Linked DNA regions of Sulfuricurvum kujiense DSM 16994. The protein of the gene in region 1 interacts with the protein of each later gene in a pairwise test. Links are inferred from orthologs where the notes say so. Each region holds a gene or a part of one and is shown on either strand. Other genes may lie near its edges. The genes, in order: SULKU_RS10495 and def.

Region 1 (3,196 bases):
CAATATGCCGGGGATGGACGGAATCGAGTTTGTCAAAACGCTCGGAGGCAAATTTGAAGTGATCATTATCACCGGGAATGCTACCCTCACCCGTGCCATTGAATCGATCCAACTCGGCGTCAAAGATTTCCTTCTCAAACCGTTCGAAATCGAGACACTCGTTACCGCTATCGAGAGAACCGCAACGATCGCAAAAAAATCACAAAAGCCCTCTTCCGCGGAACCTGCACAAACCGAAAATTTCCTAGGCACATCTCCGATACTGGATAAACTGCTAAGCCGTATCGCCAAAGCCGCTATCACGGATGCGAGTATGATGCTTTTAGGGGAAAGCGGTGTCGGTAAAGAGGTATTTGCCCGCCATATTCATGAATGCTCGCATCGCTCCTCAAATCCTTTTATAGCCATCAACATGGCGGCCATCCCCGACAATCTGATCGAGAGCGAACTTTTCGGCTTTGAAAAAGGCTCTTTCACCGATGCTACGGAAGCTAAAACGGGACAATTTGAACTGGCTGAGGGGGGGACGCTCTTTTTGGATGAAATAGCCGAAATGCCATTTAGTCTCCAAGCCAAATTGCTACGTGTGCTTCAAGAACGGGAAGTCCGTCGTTTGGGAGCCTCAAAAAATACCAAAATCGATGTTCGTATCATCTGTGCTACCAACGCCGATCTCCATGAAAAAATCAAAGAGGGGAAATTTCGCGAAGATTTGTATTATCGGCTGAATACCATTCCGTTGAATATCCCGCCGCTTCGGGAGCGCCGGGAAGAGATTCTCTCTATTGCCGAAGCGGCATTAGAGCGCTATTGTTCACAATACGGTTTTGAGCCGAAATCGTTTACCGCATCAGCACGCAATGCCCTTGAAAACTACAACTGGCCCGGCAATATCCGTGAACTGATTTCGGTGGTCGAGCGTTCGGCGATTTTAAGCGACGGCGAAATTATCGATACCGATGACCTCTTTTTGGAAGCACGCGGTCTAGGAAGGATTTAACGCTTCTTTCCTAAAAAAAGATACTGCAAAATTTATCAAAGTTTTAAAAGCCCCTATTTGCTATAATCGCGGAAAAATATTTTCGGGTGATCTGATTTCATCCCTAAGGAAAACTTCCTATGAAACTTTACAATGTAGCCGTCGTCGGTGCCAGCGGTGCTGTCGGAGAAGAAATTTTACGTATTTTCGAAGAGATCGATTTTCCTCTTGCCAAACTTGTTCCCCTTGCGAGTGCCCGCAGTGCCGGCAACACCGTCACATTCAATGACCAAGAGTTGGTTATCAAAGAGTTGACCCCTACCGTATTCGCTGAAGAAGGGATCGAGATTGCCCTCTTCAGTGCCGGCGGAAGCGTATCGGCAGAATTTGCCCCGTATGCGGCAGAGGCGGGAGCCGTTGTAATCGACAATACGAGCCATTTTAGGATGTTCGATGACGTCCCTCTTGTTGTTCCGGAAGTCAATCCTGAAGATATCGCTCAGTGGAAAAAGACGGGGATCATCGCCAATCCGAACTGCTCTACTATCCAAATGGTACAAGCGCTTAAACCGCTTGATGACGCATACGATTTGCAACGAATCGATGTCAGTACCTATCAAGCGACTTCCGGAGCGGGAAAAACGGCTATGGAAGAGTTGGTTGAACAGATGCAGGCTTTCTTTTCATTTAAACTTGATGATATGGAACCGAAAAAATTCCCTCACCGTATCGCTTTGAATGCTATCCCGCAAATCGACTCATTTACGGCTAACGGCTACACCAAAGAAGAGCTGAAAATGGTGAATGAAACTCAAAAAATCATGCACAAAGAGATCGAAGTGAGCGCAACCTGTGTCCGAATCCCGACACTTCGCGGTCATGCCGAAACATTGACCCTGACCTTTGACGGTGCAGTTGATGCAGCCGAAGCGCGTGAACTGCTTCGAAAAGCGCCGAATATCATCGTTTTAGATGAACCGAGCGAGAGTATCTACCCGATGCCGTCTTTGTGTATGGATCAAAACGAAACCTTTGTCGGACGTATCCGTAACGATATCTATCGGGATAATGTTCTTCACATGTGGGTTGTCGCCGATAACCTCCGTGTCGGCGCCGCAACCAATGCGGTACGAATCGCTCAGAAATGGGTAGAGATGCAAGGAGCATAAGATGCATTTCATCGAAGGTTTATTTGAAAAAGGGCTATGGAGCTCACGTTTTATTATTGTCTTAGCCGTTGTATTCGGATTGCTCGGCGCTATTTTGCTCTTTACGATCGCTAGTTTTGATGTATTCCACACGATGCAGTATGTTATCAGTGTCTATGCCACCCACGCTCATCCGGCGCATTTTCATGAGGAAGTCGTCGGAGGTATTATAGGTGCGGTTGATCTCTACCTCATCGGTGTCGTAATGATTATCTTCTCATTCGGCCTCTACGAGCTGTTTATCTCCGATATCGATCCGGCAAAAGACGAACACGGTAAAGAGAACCAGCTTCTTGCCGTCCATTCGCTCGACCAGCTCAAAGACAAGATCTCGAAAGTTATCGTTATGGTACTGGTCGTCGGTTTTTTCCAAAAAGTGGGACATACGGTATTTACCGGAGCTTTGGAGCTGTTGTATCTGGCACTCTCGATCACAGCGGTTGCCGTCGGGCTTTACTTCCTAAGCAAAGTAGGTCATCACGACCACTAAAAAATAATTTTTTATCCTTTTGGCATCCGCTAACGCCGCATGCGGAGGCAGAAGTGCCGGAAGTATGCGAGCACTTTGCCAAAAGGATAGAGTTTCTTTTGCTTCTTTTCTTTACGGACAAAGAAAAGAAAGAGAAGACACACTACAAAGGATTCAATAATGAGTAAAATTTTCGTCGATGCCTGTTTCGGAAAAGAAACCCCTTATACCCCCGTTTGGATGATGCGCCAGGCGGGACGCTATCTTCCGGAGTACATGGAAGTACGCAAACGTGCCGGAAATTTTTTGAACCTTTGCCATGCTCCCGACATGGCAGCGGAAGTGACTATCCAACCTCTTGACATCGTAGGCGTTGATGCGGCAATCCTTTTCAGCGATATTTTGGTTGTCCCGAATGAAATGGGGATGAAACTCGATTTTATCAAAGGAGAAGGTCCTGTTTTCGACAAACCGATCGCCTCTGAAGAAGATTTGAATGAACTGATCGGAGGAGAAGAAGCGGCATCGAAACTGACGTAT
Region 2 (3,304 bases), 450 kb from region 1 along the record:
AATTTTGGCTAAAAATTGCGGCCAGAGCGTCAAAAAACTCGAAAAAGATACAGACAGAGATAACTTTATGTCAGCCGCAGAAGCGGTAACTTATGGTATCATTGACGAAGTATTGGTTCAAAAAGAAAAAGAAGAGAAGTAAGAGGTAGACCATGGCAGCACTCAGCGATCTCAAACGTTCCCAACGGCAGGCTACCCAAAAGGGCAGCGATGAGAATGCTTATATCAGTGCCGGATCGCTGAACAATCCTACCAGTGATCTTGAAATCTTTGCCAAAGAGGTGCTTAATGCCCTCATATCTGACAACCTCCCCCCTACCCCGAATAATTTCGGACTCTATTTCGATCGTATATTGGAAGACAAAAGCGAGAGTCTACGCCGCCAAATCGGTTCAATTCTGGAGCTTGAAGAAGACAATCACGAAGAAAAAAGTATCGAGCTTGAAAAAACATTGAAACAAGGGTTCTCATCCGTTAAAAGCATCCTGCAACTCAGTGCGACTCTGTATAAAAATATCTCTTTAATGGAGAAAATTTTAGAAAATAAAAAAGAGGAGATGAAAAACGTCCCCTCTTTAAACGGCGCAAATGATTTAATTTCATCTCTGGGGAGTGATGTAGGAAAACTCAGTTCGATCCTGAAAAAACAAGTCACTCATATGAAAACCATTTACGATGAAACAGCCAGCATCGTCAAACAAGTCGAAAATGAAACCATTTTCGATAACCAATACGGCGTGTACAACAAACGATTCCTCATTACCAAACTGGAGCAGGAACGCCATCTTATCGATGAGTTCAAACATAAAAGCTCTCTGATTACCGTGCGCCTTTCTAAATCGACAGGAGAGACCATTCAGAGTGAAAAAGCGCAGCAACTTATGACCCGTACGGTTGCGAGACTTCTTCTAAAAACATCCCGCCGCAGCGATATCGTCGCTCACTACGGCGAAGGTATTTTCGCTATGGTTCTTAAACATACCGATATTGAAAGTGCAAAACGGGCTTCTGAACGTCTCTTTGATCTCGTTTCCTCAAGCAATTTTTTCCTAGCAGAGCAGGAAATTCAGCTTCGCATTGCAATCGGTATTGCCGAATTAACCTCTACAAAAGGGGTAGATCAAACTCTTGATTGCACCCTTACAGCTATGGATGCGGCTGATAATAACTCAAAACTTCGGTATATGGTCTGTAACGATACCGAATAAGGTCCTTATGCTTCTACCCATTATCACTTATCCGAACAAACAGCTCAAGGCACGTTCTCAAACCGTTGTAAACTTCGATGAACTACTTCATCGCTTTTTAGACGATATGTATGAGACGATGATAGCTTCAAACGGCATAGGGCTAGCGGCCATCCAAGTCGCCAATCCTATTCGAGTATTGATCCTCTGCATACCCGATGAAGAAGGGAACCAACACAAAGAGAATCTTTTGGAGATCATCAACCCCGTCATTCACAATCCGAAGGGCAACGTCCTGTATCAGGAAGGATGTCTCAGCGTCCCCGGTTTTTATGAAGACGTCGAACGCTACGAAACATTAAGCCTTAAGTATCAAAACCGCCATGGAGAAGCATGCGAACTTCATGCCAGCGATCTTCTCGCGATTGCAATTCAACACGAAATCGATCATTTGGAGGGGAAACTCTTCATCGAAAAACTCACTTACAACCGTCGTAAAAAATTCGAAAAAGAGTACAAAAAAGCTCAAAAAGAAAAAAAATAATATTGCAAATTGCAATATTATTGCCTTCCTCTACACCTCTACACTAAAATCTATTACGTTTTTACAACCCAGAGTGTTTAATACCGTTTGTATTAATACAACTTTAAAAATTATACCGTCATAAATATTTTCATGGCTCTTTATTATTTCGGAACTACAATAGAGTCAAGAGTAAGCACGGAGGTGTACTATGCAATGGTTGGATAAACGATACTACAGTATCTATTTAGTATCGGCAATTATAGCCGGATGTTTCATATTTATGGGAGTAAGTACGTTTGCAGTTTTTGAATCCGTCGGAAGCGGAAAAACAAGTGCCGATCTGGCACTGGAAAAAGCTCAAAAAGCTTGTACGACGAATAAAGGTGAATTGGTTCAAATAAATAAAAATAACCCGCTTGATACTAAATGCGTTGTCGGTGAAACAGGAAAATAAACCTATTTCTTCTGCAGTCGTCATCATAGTTCAAGCGAAAGAAGGGGCGAGGAGTATGAAACAGCTGTTATGCGCAACGTTTGAGGGAATCGATGCCAAAGGCGTCGAGGTGCAGTTTACCGCAACCAAAGGCCTTCCGGCTTTTACGATTGTCGGGATGGCCAATACCGCCATTACCGAGTCAAAGGAACGGGTAAAATCGGCTTTGCTTAGCAACGGCTTCACCTTTCCTCCAAAGCGCCTTACTATTAATCTCGCCCCAAGTGATCTTCGCAAAGAAGGTTCTCACTTCGATCTCAGTATAGCCGCATTGATCGCTTTGGGAAATTATGAAGGGGACATAGGAAACTGGTACCTTTTCGGCGAATTGGGGCTGGACGGAAGCGTGACCGAAAATACCCTCCTCTACCCTATTATCTTGTCTTTAGCGAATCAGGGCATCATTACACGCGCCATCGTCCCCAATGTAAGCCTTTCTAAACTCTCGAAGATTCCGAGCATAACGTTCTATGGCGTTGATACCCTCTCCGATACTCTGAACCTCTTAAAATCTGACACGCTTCCCGAAACAAAAACGCACACCAGTACCTTTAATTTCGAGCATATCGTCCATAATGAAAAAAGCTACTATTTTCACGAGGAGTATCCGCTCGACTTTCTCGACATCAAAGGACAGGAACACGCAAAGCGTTCTGCACTGATTGCCGCGGCAGGAATGCATAATCTGCTGCTCGAAGGCTCTCCGGGGAGCGGAAAATCGATGATTGCCAAGAGAATGGTACACATTATGCCTCCACTTCATAATAATGAGATTCTCGAATGCGCAAAGCTGGAGATATTGGAAGGAAAGGAACCGACTTTTACCCCATCACGGCCGTTTCGTTCTCCGCACCACTCCAGTACCGGAGCCAGCATTTTCGGCGGAGGGGCGCATAAAGCACAAATCGGGGAAGTGGGATTGGCGCACGGAGGAATATTATTTTTTGATGAGCTTCCCCATTTTTCTAAAACGGTGCTCGAAGCACTCAGGGAACCTCTTGAAGATCGCCATATCCGTATTTCACGTGTTAACACGAAGGTAACCTATGATGCCAATTTTCTTTTTGTCGGGGCCATGAATCCCTGCCCTTGCGGCAA

What was found.
Region 2: the proteins of SULKU_RS10495 (region 1) and def interact in binary tests that used the Escherichia coli proteins (3 or more experiments, as listed by UniProt). The link is inferred for Sulfuricurvum kujiense DSM 16994 from one-to-one orthologs.

Annotation. Positions count from the first base shown.
Region 1 is NC_014762.1:2,099,373-2,102,568, forward strand. Bases 269-3,133 are described here. They hold SULKU_RS10495 (aspartate-semialdehyde dehydrogenase), read left to right. Parts: upstream 269-1,119; coding sequence 1,120-2,148; downstream 2,149-3,133. Other genes in these bases: SULKU_RS10490 (sigma-54-dependent transcriptional regulator), read left to right, coding at 269-1,000; SULKU_RS10500 (YqhA family protein), read left to right, coding at 2,150-2,677; hemE (uroporphyrinogen decarboxylase), read left to right, coding at 2,837-3,133. Also shown: more of SULKU_RS10490, read left to right, coding at 1-268; more of hemE, read left to right, coding at 3,134-3,196.
Region 2 is NC_014762.1:2,550,357-2,553,660, forward strand. The notes cover bases 1-2,973. They hold def (peptide deformylase), read left to right. Parts: upstream 1-1,215; coding sequence 1,216-1,731; downstream 1,732-2,973. Other genes in these bases: clpP (ATP-dependent Clp endopeptidase proteolytic subunit ClpP), read left to right, coding at 1-142; SULKU_RS12755 (diguanylate cyclase), read left to right, coding at 153-1,208; SULKU_RS12765 (hypothetical protein), read left to right, coding at 1,922-2,167; SULKU_RS12770 (YifB family Mg chelatase-like AAA ATPase), read left to right, coding at 2,223-2,973. Outside these bases: more of SULKU_RS12770, read left to right, coding at 2,974-3,304. UniProt on the Escherichia coli protein: Removes the formyl group from the N-terminal Met of newly synthesized proteins. Requires at least a dipeptide for an efficient rate of reaction. N-terminal L-methionine is a prerequisite for activity but the enzyme has broad specificity at other positions.